4 regions of the Marinobacterium sp. BA1 genome follow, and region 3 is predicted to be linked to each of the others. Evidence: predicted binding sites of a transcription regulator. Region 3 holds the regulator's gene; each other region holds the start of a gene.

Region 1 (3,381 bases), 630 kb from region 3:
CGTTCACAGTGCAGTGACTCGCCCACCGTGAGCGCGGGCAGCTGACCTTCGTCCTCCTCCTGCGCCTCCTTGCCCATCAACGCTTTCCAGCCCGGATCGGTGATCTGACGCACCTTGGCCACAAACTGGCCACCGGCAATCTCCACCTCGACACGCCGATCGGCATAGCGACAGGGCGGGTAGAACTGCATCAGATACTGACGGGCGATCTGGCTGTACACCTGCAGCTCGGCACGGCTCAACCGATCCGAAGCCGCCGCCTTGCTGGTGGGGATGATCGCATGATGCGCTTCCACCTTTTTGTCGTTCCACGCCTTGGACCTGAGGCTCAAATCGGCCTTCTGTACCGCTCCCGCCAACTCCGGCAGGGTACGAGCGATCGCCTGAGTGACACGAGGCGCTTCGGAAAAGTGTTCGGCAGGCAGGTAACGGCAGTCGGACCGAGGATAGGTGATCAGCTGATGTTTTTCATACAGTGCCTGGGCCGCATCCAGCACCTGCTGGGCATTGAGACCAAAACGTTTGGCACAGTCGATCTGCAGCGACGACAGGTTATAGGGCAGCGGCACTGCCTGCTGGCCGGTCTTGCGTTCATCCTTGGTGACCACACCTGGCTGGCCGGTAATGCGCTGCACCACGTTTTCGGCCAGCGGCTTTGACAGCACCCGCCCCTCTTCGTCCTGAAAACGGGCGCAGGCTTCACTGGGTTGCCAGCGGGCGGTAAAACGCTCGCCCCGCTCGGTGAGCAGATGAGCATCCACTTCGTAATAGGGCTTGGGCACAAAGGCGGCAATCTCGGCATCACGCTGTACCACCAGCCCCAGCACCGGTGTCTGTACCCGTCCCACGGACAACACGCCGTCATAGCCGGCACTGCGACCCTTGATGGTCAGCGCCCGGGTCATGTTGATACCGAACAGCCAGTCGGCGCGGGAACGGGCTAATGCGGACACCGACAGCGGTACAAAGTCCTGATTAGGCTTAAGCCGCGCAATGGCACGGCGCACCGCCTCGGGGTTCAGGTCCGAAATCAGACAGCGCTGCATCTGTGACCGCTTGGTAGCCGGTACCTTGAGAAAGTCGATCACTTCATCCACCAGCAACTGGCCTTCGCGGTCCGGGTCACCGGCATGGACGATCTGGTCCGCCTGTTTCACCAGCTTGCGCAATACCGCCACCTGCTTGGCCACACCGCTGCGCGGCTTCAACTGCCATTCACCGGGTACGATGGGCAGATGTTCCAATCGCCACTGTTTGTAGGCCGGATCGTAGGCATCAGGCTCGGCCTGCTCCAGTAGATGGCCGATGCACCAGCTCACCACCTGATCACCGCCACAGCGGATCAGCCCCTCCTCTTTCTTCTGAGGCCCGGGCAGTACGGCGGCGATGGCACGGGCAAGGCTTGGTTTTTCGGCGATGTAGAGCTTCATGATATTCGGGGCATTGGCTTGGGAATGCCAAGAGTAAGAGATCAGACAACACATGTCGATAAAGACTGTATATAAAAACAGTTATTCAGATATTAGCCATAATCTGAGACAGCATAGCCCACCAAATAATCTATAAATCTGATCAATATGAGCTAATTTTAGCCATTTTTAATCAATCACATGGCAACTATAGTTAACTCAAGCCATCAAACACGTGGAGAAACACGATGAACGCCTCACTGATCACACGCCTGCTGAATACATCCGACAGTTTTGCTCCCTTGGCACTGCGTGTCCCGGCAGGTGTTATTTTCATGGCACACGGCGCACAGAAACTGTTCGGCGCTTTCGGTGGTTACGGTCTTGAAGGTACAGGTCAGTGGATGGCGTCCATTGGCCTTGAGCCAGGGTATCTGATGGCGCTGCTGGCCGGCAGTGCTGAATTCTTCGGTGGTCTGGCGATTCTAATTGGTTTGCTGGTACGCCCGGCAGCAGCAGCTTTGGCCTTTGCCATGCTGGTCGCCATTTTCGCCGTACATATTGGTCACGGCCTGTTCGTCTCAAACAACGGTTATGAGTTTGCTCTGTCTCTGCTGGCCATGTCTGTTTCCCTGCTGATCAGCGGCGGTGGCAACCTGTCTCTGGACCGAATGCTGCACCAGCGTCAGAGCTAGGCTCTGAAGTCGATCTAGCCAGGACATTCAATTAACCGGCCTCACTGACAATCAGGAGATTATCATGGGCTTACTGCTTGATGGCCGCTGGGTTGACCAGTGGTATGACACCGAATCCAATCAGGGTCGCTTCATGCGATCGGAGTCACAGTTCCGTAACTGGATTACTGCCGACGGCCAGCCTGGCCCCAGCGGCGAAGACGGTTTTCAGGCAGAACCCGGCCGCTACCATTTGTATGTCTCCCTCGCCTGCCCCTGGGCCCATCGCACCTTGATTTTTCGCCACCTGAAGGGACTGGAGAAAATGATCTCGGTTTCGGTGGTACACAGCTACATGGGTGACCACGGCTGGACTTTCGCAACGGAGCCGGGTGCAACCGGAGATGAACTATATGGGCTGGATTACCTCTACGAGCTCTACCTTAAAGCCGATCCGAACTACTCGGGCCGCGTCACCGTTCCAGTACTTTGGGACAAGCAACGTCAGACCATCGTCAACAACGAGTCAGCGGAGATCATCCGCATCCTGAACTCCGCCTTTGATGAGATTGGTGCCGCCCCAGGGGATTACTACCCTCAACTGCTGCGCAGTGAGATCGACACGCTGAACAGTGAGATTTACGACCGCATCAACAACGGTGTATACAAGGCGGGGTTTGCAACCACTCAGGAAGCCTACGAACAGGCTGTTCACCCCCTGTTTGAAGCCCTGGACGCACTGGATACCCGGCTTGAGACCCATCGCTATCTACTGGGCGACCAGATCACCGAGGCAGACTGGCGTCTGTTCACGACCTTGATTCGATTTGATGCCGTCTACCACGGTCACTTCAAGTGCAACCTGAAACGGATCGTCGACTACCCTAATCTCTGGGGATACGTACGTGAGCTTTATCAATGGCCTGGTGTGAGCGAGACGGTCAACATGCAACACATCAAGCACCACTATTACCGCAGCCATCACACCATCAATCCGACGGGTGTGGTGCCTGTCGGCCCGACTCTGGACCTTAATCAGCCACATCAGCGTGAAGCTGTCAGTCAATAAAACTCAGGAGATGCAATCATGAGCAAAATTCTTGTACTTTACTATTCATCCTATGGCCACATTGAAACCCTGGCCCGGGCCATTGCAGAAGGCGCCCAGTCAGTTGAGGATACCGAGGTGGTCATCAAGCGCGTTCCCGAGCTGATGCCGGAAGAGGTTGCCCGCAACGCCGGCGTTAAGCTGGATCAGGCGGCTCCCATCGCCGACCCCAAGGAACTGGACCAATATG
Region 2 (3,381 bases), 540 kb from region 3:
ATGAGGAAGCGGACGAGAAATTCGGCTTCCTGTTGAATGCACTCAAGCACGGCGCACCGCCTCATGGTGGTCTAGCGTTTGGTCTTGATCGTCTGGTGATGCTGATGACCGGTTCCACTTCAATTCGTGAAGTGATCGCCTTCCCGAAAACCCAGAGTGCTGCCTGTCTGCTGACCGATGCACCGGGTGAGGTGAGTGCCGCGCAGCTGCGCGAACTGAATATCAAGCTGCGCAAAACTCCCTGATTGCGCACCCGGGGCGACCATCAGTGTCGCCCCATTTGTTTACACGACCGATATTTGAGGATGTTGTATGGCAGGTCATTCCAAGTGGGCTAACATCAAGCACCGCAAGGCGGCTCAGGACGCCAAGCGCGGCAAGATCTTCACCAAGCTGATTCGTGAGTTGACCGTCGCCGCCAAAGAGGGTGGTGGCACTCCGGAAGACAACCCGCGTCTGCGTGCGGCAATGGACAAGGCGCTGGGCGCCAACATGAAGAAGGACACCATCGAAAAGGCGATTCAGCGTGGCGCAGGCGGTGGCGAGGGTGACAACTACGATGAGCTGACCTACGAAGGCTACGGCCCCAACGGCGTGGCCATTCTGGTCGAGTGCATGACCGACAACGTCAACCGTACCGTGTCTCAGGTGCGGGCTGCCTTCAACAAGGCGGGTGGCAACCTGGGTACCAACGGTTCGGTTGCCTATCTGTTTGAGAAAAAAGGTCAGATCAGCTTCGGTGAAGGCGCTGATGAAGACGCGATCATGGAAGCGGCGCTGGAAGCGGGGGCTGATGACGTCATCACCAACGAAGACGGCTCCATCGACGTGTTTGCGCCTTGGCAGGAGTTCATGGACGTGAAACAGTCGCTGGTAGATGCTGGGTTCGAGCCGGTTTATGCCGAGGTTGGCATGATTCCGTCCACTACGGTTGAGCTGGATGTGGAAAGCGGTCAGAAAGCGCTGAAGTTGATCGACGCGCTGGAGGATCTCGATGATACCCAGAATGTGTATCACAATGCCGAAATCCCCGAAGAAGCGATGGAATAAACGCGCAGCATGATGGCTGATGGAAACCGGGGGCAACCCCGGTTTTTTTTGAGCAAAACGCCTTGATTTAGTGTATAAATATACAGATATAGTCCGCTTAAACATTTACTGGAGTTTCGAGACAGGTCCATGCTGATATTGGGGATCGATCCCGGCTCAAGAATTACCGGCTATGGTGTCATTCGCGTGGCGGGTCCTCGTACCGAGTACGTTGCCAGTGGCTGCATCCGCATCAGTGGTGACGTTCTTGCAGATCGACTGCAGCAGGTGTATGCCGGCGTGACTGAAGTCATTGAGCGCTATCAGCCTCAGGAAATGGCCATTGAGCAGGTGTTCATGTCGCGCAATGCGGATTCGGCGCTTAAGCTGGGCCAGGCGAGGGGGGTGGCGATCGTGGCCGGTGCCAACCGCCTGCTGCCGGTATCCGAGTATGCGGCCCGTCGCGTCAAACAATCGGTGGTAGGCAATGGTGGTGCCGACAAGGCGCAGGTGCAGCACATGGTGATGCATCTGCTGAAGTTGCCGGGGCTGCCCCAGGCGGATGCGGCAGATGCGCTGGCCATCGCGCTCTGCCATGCTCATACCTGTGCGGGGCAAATTCAGCAAGCGCGCGGCAAAACGGCCGGGCGCTGGCGTTACTGATTTATCTTGGAGATGCAAAGCGCGTGATCGGACACCTCAGAGGTCGAATTCTGGAAAAGCAGCCGCCCTGGATGCTGCTGGATGTTAACGGTGTGGGCTACGAGGTCGAAGCCTCGATGAACACCTTTTACAAATTGCCGGAAGTGGGAGCCGAAGTGTCACTGCACACCCACTTTGTGGTGCGCGAAGACGCCCAGCTGTTGTACGGCTTTGCCGATCAGCAGGAGAAACTTCTGTTCCGCTCATTAATCAAGGTGAACGGTGTCGGCCCCAAACTGGCTCTTTCTATACTGTCCGGCATCAGTGCCAATGACTTTATCCGCAGTGTGCACAACGAAGACACAACGGCGCTGGTGCGGGTGCCGGGAGTGGGCAAAAAGACGGCGGAACGTTTGATTGTTGAAATGAAAGACCGCCTCAGTCAGCTGCAGCTACCGACCTTGACCGAGCTGGAACTGAGCAGTGGCAGCCAGTCCGAGACGGTTTTGGTTCCGGAAGCGGACCACCGTGCGGAAGCCGAAAGCGCGCTGATCGCACTGGGTTACAAGCCGCAGCAAGCCACGCGCGCGATTGAACAGGCAGTACAGGCACTGGGAGAAGATGCGGTCACCGAAACGCTGATACGCCATGCCCTGCGTACCATGGTGGGTTGAGACAAATGCTATGAGAATTGAAGCCGACCGTTTTATTACGCCCATGGCGGCGCCTGCCGAAGAGGTTCAGGATCGTGCCATACGCCCCAAGCTGCTCAAGGATTATGAAGGGCAGCCTGTGGTACGTGAACAGATGGAGATCTTTATCCATGCGGCACGCAACCGAAACGAAGCGCTGGATCATACGCTGATTTTCGGCCCGCCCGGGCTTGGTAAAACTACACTGGCCAATATCATCGCTCATGAGATGGGCGCGCAGATCCGCACCACTTCCGGTCCGGTGCTGGAGAAGGCCGGTGATCTGGCAGCCTTGTTGACCAACCTTGAAGCTGGTGACGTGCTGTTTATTGACGAAATACACCGACTAAGCCCCAATGTTGAAGAAGTACTCTATCCGGCGATGGAAGACTACCAACTGGATATCATGATCGGTGAAGGGCCGGCGGCGCGTTCAATCAAGCTGGATCTGCCGCCTTTCACCCTAGTGGGTGCCACCACTCGGGCGGGTTTGCTCACTTCTCCCTTGCGGGACCGTTTTGGGATAGTACAACGGCTTGAGTACTACTCGATTCAGGATCTGACCGGTATCGTAATGCGCTCGGGGCAGTTGTCGGGGACCCATATCGATGAAGACGGAGCTCGAGAGGTGGCAAGACGATCACGCGGCACGCCGCGTATCGCCAACCGACTGTTGCGCCGGGCACGCGACTTTGCCGAGGTGAAGGGTGATGGCCGCATTACCAAGGATATTGCCGATCTGGCGCTGAACATGCTGAATGTGGATGAGCGTGGCTTTGACCATATGGACCGTCGTCTTTTACTGGCGATGATCGAAAAATTCGGTGGTGGTCCGGTGGGGATCGACAGTCTTGCAGCCGCAATCAGTGAAGAACGCGATACTATCGAGGATGTGCTGGAGCCCTATCTGATCCAGCAGGGGTTCATGATGCGCACCCCGCGTGGGCGCGTAGTCACTGACCATGCCTATGTCCACTTCGGGATTGAAAGGCCTGACTGATATCAATAGTTTATTGAT
Region 3 (3,381 bases):
TCGTTTCGGCAAGTTTTTCGGCTGCACCAATAGCGAGTGCAAGAATACGCGCAAACTGCTGAAAAACGGTGAGCCGGCGCCTCCCAAAATGGATCCGGTACCAATGCCGGAACTGCAGTGCGAAAAGGTTGAAGATACCTACGTACTGCGTGATGGTGCCAGCGGCCTGTTCCTGGCGGCGAGTCAGTTTCCGAAAAAACGGGAAACGCGTGCGCCGCTGGTGGCTGAGCTGGTGCCGCACCGTGATGAGATCGATCCCAAATACGCCTATCTGATGGATGCGCCGCAGAAAGACCCTGATGGTAATCCGGCAGTAATTCGTTACAGTCGGAAAACCAAAGAGCAGTATGTGATGACGGAAGTTGAGGGCAAGGCAACCGGCTGGAAAGCGTTCTACCGTGACGGGCGCTGGCAGGAAGAACAGGGACGTAAGCGCTGAGCGTGAGACCGAGACCGTCGGCGCATTCAATGGAGTACAGGTAATGAGTGATATCTATGCGGTTCGTACCAATCAGAAGCTGAATTTTGCGCGCCTGCATATCAAGGCGCTGGAGCAGGCGGAAGAGGCCTCACAGTGGAGCAAGCATGCCAGAATCGAGTCCTATCATGAGTCGATCCTGTTCTTCATGGCAAGTGGATACTCGGCGCTGTTGCGCGAGATTGCAGAAAACTACAATCTCGATGTGGATCGGATCCATCGCTTCACTGATCTGTCTGAGCAGCTTGAAGTAACTGGTCAGGAATCCCCCGAAGTAACTGAGCTTGAACAGTTGGAGCGGGACAGAGGAAGTTGGCTGCACAAAATGCTGTCTGCTTATGAGGCCTGCTGGCAGGCGTCAGACTACCACCAGGCAAAAACCGAGGTAGACAGCAGCATTTCCGAAATTCATGTATTGCAGATCAACCCGGACCATTCGGAAGACAAGGATGTGTTGGCTGAATACAAGGCTTGGTTACAGGCGTTCCGTGAACTGATAGAACGCCTGCGTGCTGGCATGCAGGAGTGGTAATCAGGTCCGCACCAGAATGCCCAGTGCATCCCCCTGGCTTGCTGACTGATTGAGTTGATCGAGCGATGGTGCAGCACCGCTGCACCAGGCGATGACTGTGTGGCATGTGCCGGCAGCCAGTGCCCGTCCGCATAGCAGCTCGGTTTGATCGAGACTGCAGGTATTCAAGACCAGGATGTGACGTGTACAGGCGCCGGCCTGCTCCAGTGCCTTGCGGGTGATATCATGTGGCGGGTTAATCAGGACCAGCCAGCGGTCTTCACGACTCAAGCCTGCGATCATGGGCAGCAGCAAGGGCTGCAGGCAAACTGAGCTGTTATGCAGCAAAATCTCGGTGACCCGGCTTTCAACGCATTCACGTTTGCTGTGAGGGTTCGAGTTCGTTGCTGTTGCATGAATTGCAGACATGGCGAGTGACCTCTGTCAGTTGCCTTGCCGGATAACGCCAACACCCAGTCCTTCGATGATCAGTTCCTGTTCACTCAGGTCTACCTCGATCGGGCTGAAGTCTTCGTTTTCGGCAATAAGAAAGACTTTGCGGCCATCACGCTTAAAGCGCTTGACCGTTACTTCGTCGCCGATCCGTGCGACCACAACCTGCCCGTCCCGGGCCTCTCGGGTTTGATGTACGGCGAGCAGGTCGCCATCCATGATTCCGATGTTTTTCATGCTCATCCCCTTGACCCGCAGCAGGTAGTCAGCGCGGGGGCGGAAGAAGTCTGCCGAGATGGTGCAGTGGTCCTCGACATGCTCCTGTGCCAGGATGGGTTCACCTGCTGCCACTTGACCAATAACGGGCAGGCCTTCGGTATCCGGTTGCTCGGCTTCCGGCAAGCGAATGCCTCTTGATGTGCCCTTGGTCAGTTCGATGGCGCCTTTGCGGGCCAGTGCCTTCAAGTGTTCTTCAGCCGCATTGGCTGACTTGAATCCCAGTTCGCGTGCAATATCGGCTCGGGTGGGCGGGTAGCCTGTTGTTTCGATATGTTTGCGAATGCATTCCAGTACTTCAGTCTGGCGATTGGTCAATTTCATGGCATCTGTTCCCTATCCGGTTACTGTGATTCTATACAGTGAATGAGCAGGGTCAAGCATTTTTCTGTTTATATATCCAGTATCTTGCTAGAATCGCCACACAGATCGGATGAGGATTGAGCGTGCTGAGCGAGGCGCAAAAAAAAGAGATCCAGGAGGCCTACAGTCGCTTCCTGAAGAGTCGTGGCCTGACTGCACGACCGGCACAGAAGCAGATGATCGCAGCCGTGGCGCGAACCCTTGCAGCGGCTGCTGTTCCACGCAGTGAAACGGATGATCTGCACCCCGCCGTGGGTGTTGTTGAAGCCGGAACCGGTACCGGCAAGACGATCGCCTATCTGTTGGCGGCCATCCCCTTGGCTCGGGCTCAGGAGTGCAGGTTGGTGCTGTCTACGGCAACCGTGGCGCTGCAGGAACAGCTCATCAACAAGGATCTGCCCGAAGTTGAAACGCATACAGGCCTGCCAATGCGCTACCGGCTCGCGAAAGGGCGAGGGCGTTACCTTTGCCTGAACAAGGTGGAAGGCCATCTTGAACAGCAGGGCCTGCTAGGCCAGATGGCGTTATATGAAGATGAGGCAGCTGAAAAGCTGCCCGATGATGTGCTGCAACTGTATCAGCAGTTGATGGACAGCTATGCCTCAGGTCAGTGGGACGGGGATCGTGATGCACTTGCAGATGAAGTGGATGATGCCATCTGGCGGCCATTGACCAGTGATCACATGCAGTGCAGCAACCGCCGTTGTCTGAATTTCAGTGCCTGTCCTTTCTACCGGGCTCGTGACCGGTTGGAAGAGGCAGACGTGATTGTTGCCAACCACGACCTGGTGCTGGCCGATCTTGCGCTTGGTGGCGGAGCCATCCTGCCCGAGCCAGAAAAAACCATCTATATCTTCGATGAAGGACATCACCTGGCTGACAAGGCGAGTGGTCACTTTGCTTTTGGTGCAAGGCTTGAGGGCAGTCGTCGATTACTGAAATCTGCACAAAAGCAGCTGACTCAGTTGGTGACAGAGACCGGTTCACCGGTGCAATTGGCAGATCCGGTAGAGCGACTGCATCGTCCTTTTGAAGAGATGGGGCTTGCGCTTGAGCAGCTTGAGCTGCTGCTGCGGCCACTGTTTGCCGAGAGCGTCAAAGACCGCTATCGCTTTGCACAAGGGCGGGTACCCGACCCACTGCTGGAGCCCTGCTTCAGCCTTGGTCAGGCGGCCGACCGAGCGCAGCAGCATCTTGAGCAGGTCGTCGATTTGCTCAAGGAGGCGATGGAAGGTGGTATTGCCGATATCCCCCGTGCAGTTGCCGAGCGATGGTTTCCCCAGATTGGCAGTTTGTTGGG
Region 4 (3,381 bases), 1.9 Mb from region 3:
AAGAAGTAGGCAGCCTTGCTGTCAGCCGCTCAGGCTGACAGCATTTCTCGTGCATGCTCCATTGACGTCCGCGTAATATCGACACCGCCCAGCATGCGGGCAACTTCTTCTACCCTTTGGGCCTCGCTCAACCTTGATACCCGGGTCTGGGATGTACCTTTCTGTCCCTTTTTGCTTACAAACAGGTGCTGATGCCCTTGTGCCGCCACTTGGGGTTGGTGTGTTACACACAAAACCTGCACCCGTTCACCCAGTTCACGCAGCATCCGACCGACCACTTCAGCAATGGCGCCACCGATACCCACATCGACTTCATCAAATACCAGTGTTGGGGTGCTGGATGTCTGTGCCGTAACCACCTGTATCGCCAGGCTGATTCGGGACAGTTCACCACCTGATGCAACTTTTGCCAGTGCACGGGCTGGCTGGCCCTCGTTGGTGCTAATCAGGAACTCGACCTCTTCAAGGCCGCTAGCACTGTAGCGCTCAGTATCCAGTGGCGTCAGACACGCACTGAAACGGGCGGCAGGCATGCCAAGGGCATGCAGCTGGGCGTCCACCAAGCGGTCCAAGTGCTCGGCCTGTTGTTGCCGTGCAAGGCTGAGCTCAGCGGCGGTTTTGAGGTAGCTCTGCCAGGCCGATTCTACTTCGTCGGCCAGTAATTCAATTTCGTTGTCGGATCGGGTCAGGCCCATTAGCTCCTGCTGTAGAGATTGCTGGAACTCAATAAGCTGCTCAGGCAATAAGCGGTGTTTGCGCGCTACATCGTAGATGGCCGTCAGGCGTTCCTCTACCTCCCGCTGGCGTTCGGGGTTGATTTCGACCGATTCCAGAAAGTGACGAACCTCGCGACCGGCTTCTTCTACCTGTATCAGTGCGCTGTTAAACATTTCACTGGCCTGTTGCAGGCACGAATCTTCCGTGCCCAGCTGTTGCAGCAACTGAAGGCAGTGGTGCAACATGGACTGACAGTTGAGGCTGTCATCCTCATGACTGATGTTGAGCAGCTGCTGGCCTGTACTCAACAAGCTGCCGGCATTTTCCAACAGTTGCTGCTCATGCTCGAGCTGTTCCAGCTCTCCCTGAGTCAGCGCAAGCTGCTCCAGCTCTTCGACCTGGTAGCTCAATAGTTGAATGCGTGCATTGCGCTCGTCCGATACCTGGGTCAGTTGCTCCAGCTCGGCATGCTGGCGGCGCCATTTGTGGTATAGACGGCGTGCTTCTTCAGCCAGCTCGGTATGGTTGCCGAATTCGTCCAGCAGGATCCGATGATGATCCTTCTTCAATAGTCGTTGATGTTCATGCTGGCCGTGAATGTCAACCAGGTACTGGCCGAGCTCGCGCAGCAGTGCCAGTGGTGCGGGGCGACCGTTAATATAGCTGCGGCTGCGGCCTTCGCGGGTTACAACTCGCCGCAAATGGCATTCCTGGGGATCTCCCTCGAGGTCGTGTTCGCTGAGCCACAGCCTGGCCTGTGGGATTGTGCGGATATCAAAGCTGGCCGTGAGCTCGGCGCGCTCTGAGCCGCTGTTGACACTGTCACTGTCAGCTCGATCACCCAGGCAGAGTCCGAGGGCGTCCAGCATGATTGACTTGCCGGCGCCGGTTTCGCCGCTGATGACGGTCATCCCTCGATTCAGCTCGACTTCAAGGTCGCTCACGATGGCGAAGTTGCGAATGGTCAGTTGGGTCAGCATGATAATTACACATGGTTATTTATACAGTATTTACTGTATAAGCCATTTGATCGATACCTGCAATCCCCAGCTGAAAAAAATCTTGCTGCCGGTTGAATCCATCTGAGAGAGCCCCATATAGATGCCATCAACGCCAATACTCAAGTGTCAGTTGGAGAGACCTGATGTCGAAAGAGCAGCAGAATCAGAATGAAGCCGTCGAGCCGGTTCAAAACGAACCTGAAGTGCTGGTCGCCGAAGGTGAAGTTGTAGAGCCAGGTGCTGCCGAAGAGACGGAAGTCAGCCTGATCCAGCAGCTGGAAGAGTCCCGCGCTGAGGTTGACGCTTTGAAAAAGGAACTGGTTGAGCTCAAACCGCGTGCGCAGGCCGAAATTCAGAACATTCGCCGCCGTGCCGAGCAGGATGTGGAAAAGGCACACAAGTTTGGTCTGGAAAAATTTGCGACAGAGTTGCTGCCGGTGGTGGATAGTCTTGAGCGTGCAATTGAAGCCAGTCAAGGCGATGAGGAGAAGGTCAAAGCGATTCGTGAAGGTGTCGAGATGACACTGGGGCTGTTCCTCTCCAGTCTGGAAAAATTCAATGTGGAGCAACTGAATCCGCAGGGTGAAGTATTTAATCCGGAGCACCACCAGGCGATGTCCATGGTGCCGGCAGAAGGTGTTGAGCCTAACACGGTCGTCACAGTGGTACAGAAGGGTTACCTGCTGAATGGCCGTCTGGTACGTCCCGCTATGGTGATGGTAGCAAAAGGCTGAAGGCCGGAGTTGAAAAACGCGCTGCCGTACCCATATAGATGCACAACGGCTAATTGAACAGTTTTTGACCCAATATGGGTCACAGAAAGATCGGAGTAAGACATGGGCAGAATTATCGGTATCGACTTGGGCACCACCAACTCCTGCGTGGCGATCCTTGACGGCGACAAGACCAAAGTGATTGAAAATGCGGAAGGTGATCGCACCACACCGTCCATTATCGCCTATACCAATGACGGCGAAACACTGGTTGGTCAGCCGGCCAAGCGCCAGTCCGTTACCAACCCGGACAACACACTGTATGCCATCAAGCGTCTGATTGGCCGCCGCTATGATGACAAGGTGGTTCAGAAAGACATCAAGATGGTGCCTTACAAAATCATTGCGGCCGACAACGGTGATGCCTGGGTTGATGTAAAAGGCAAAAAGATGGCTCCGCCGCAGGTATCGGCTGAAGTGCTGAAAAAGATGAAGAAGACCGCTGAAGACTATCTCGGCGAGCCGGTCACTGAAGCAGTGATCACCGTACCGGCCTACTTCAATGACTCTCAGCGCCAGGCCACCAAAGACGCAGGCCGAATTGCCGGTCTGGAAGTGAAGCGCATCATCAACGAGCCGACAGCGGCTGCGCTGGCTTATGGCATGGACAAGTCCAAGGGCGACAAGACCGTTGCCGTATACGACCTCGGTGGTGGTACGTTTGATATTTCCATCATCGAGATTGCCGATGTGGATGGCGAGCACCAGTTTGAAGTGTTGGCAACCAACGGTGACACCTTCCTCGGTGGTGAAGATTTCGACCTGGCGGTTATCAACTACCTGGCGGATGAGTTCAAGAAAGAAAGTGGAATCGACCTGCACAACGACCCGCTGGCGCTGCAGCGTCTGAAGGAAGCTGGTGAGAAAGCGAAGGTTGAATTGTCTTCCGC

Evidence for each region. Region 3 encodes LexA, which represses DNA repair genes until DNA is damaged. Its sites were predicted from a motif close to TACTGTNTANNTANACAGTA; they were not measured.
Region 1: ACAM29_RS06815 (DNA topoisomerase III) is a predicted target of LexA. The motif match lies at 1,494-1,513, and genes of this name have one in related genera.
Region 2: ruvC (crossover junction endodeoxyribonuclease RuvC) is a predicted target of LexA. The motif match lies at 1,119-1,138, and genes of this name have one in related genera.
Region 4: recN (DNA repair protein RecN) is a predicted target of LexA. The motif match lies at 1,707-1,726, and genes of this name have one in related genera.

What each region holds. Positions count from the first base shown of each region.
Region 1 is NZ_BAAFHC010000001.1:1,383,923-1,387,303, forward strand. Features, by position in the region: gene ACAM29_RS06815 (DNA topoisomerase III) at 1-1,430, opposite strand, end outside; gene ACAM29_RS06820 (DoxX family protein) at 1,658-2,104, shown strand; gene ACAM29_RS06825 (glutathione S-transferase family protein) at 2,169-3,152, shown strand; gene wrbA (NAD(P)H:quinone oxidoreductase) at 3,171-3,381, shown strand, end outside.
Region 2 is NZ_BAAFHC010000001.1:1,302,064-1,305,444, reverse strand. Features, by position in the region: gene aspS (aspartate--tRNA ligase) at 1-245, shown strand, start outside; gene ACAM29_RS06450 (YebC/PmpR family DNA-binding transcriptional regulator) at 313-1,050, shown strand; gene ruvC (crossover junction endodeoxyribonuclease RuvC) at 1,180-1,692, shown strand; gene ruvA (Holliday junction branch migration protein RuvA) at 1,716-2,345, shown strand; gene ruvB (Holliday junction branch migration DNA helicase RuvB) at 2,356-3,363, shown strand.
Region 3 is NZ_BAAFHC010000001.1:757,166-760,546, forward strand. Features, by position in the region: gene topA (type I DNA topoisomerase) at 1-439, shown strand, start outside; gene ACAM29_RS03690 (DUF6586 family protein) at 483-1,010, shown strand; gene ACAM29_RS03695 (SulA-like leucine-rich domain-containing protein) at 1,011-1,418, opposite strand; gene lexA (transcriptional repressor LexA) at 1,434-2,042, opposite strand; gene dinG (ATP-dependent DNA helicase DinG) at 2,165-3,381, shown strand, end outside.
Region 4 is NZ_BAAFHC010000001.1:2,673,855-2,677,235, reverse strand. Features, by position in the region: gene fur (ferric iron uptake transcriptional regulator) at 1-9, shown strand, start outside; gene recN (DNA repair protein RecN) at 30-1,697, opposite strand; gene grpE (nucleotide exchange factor GrpE) at 1,862-2,452, shown strand; gene dnaK (molecular chaperone DnaK) at 2,555-3,381, shown strand, end outside.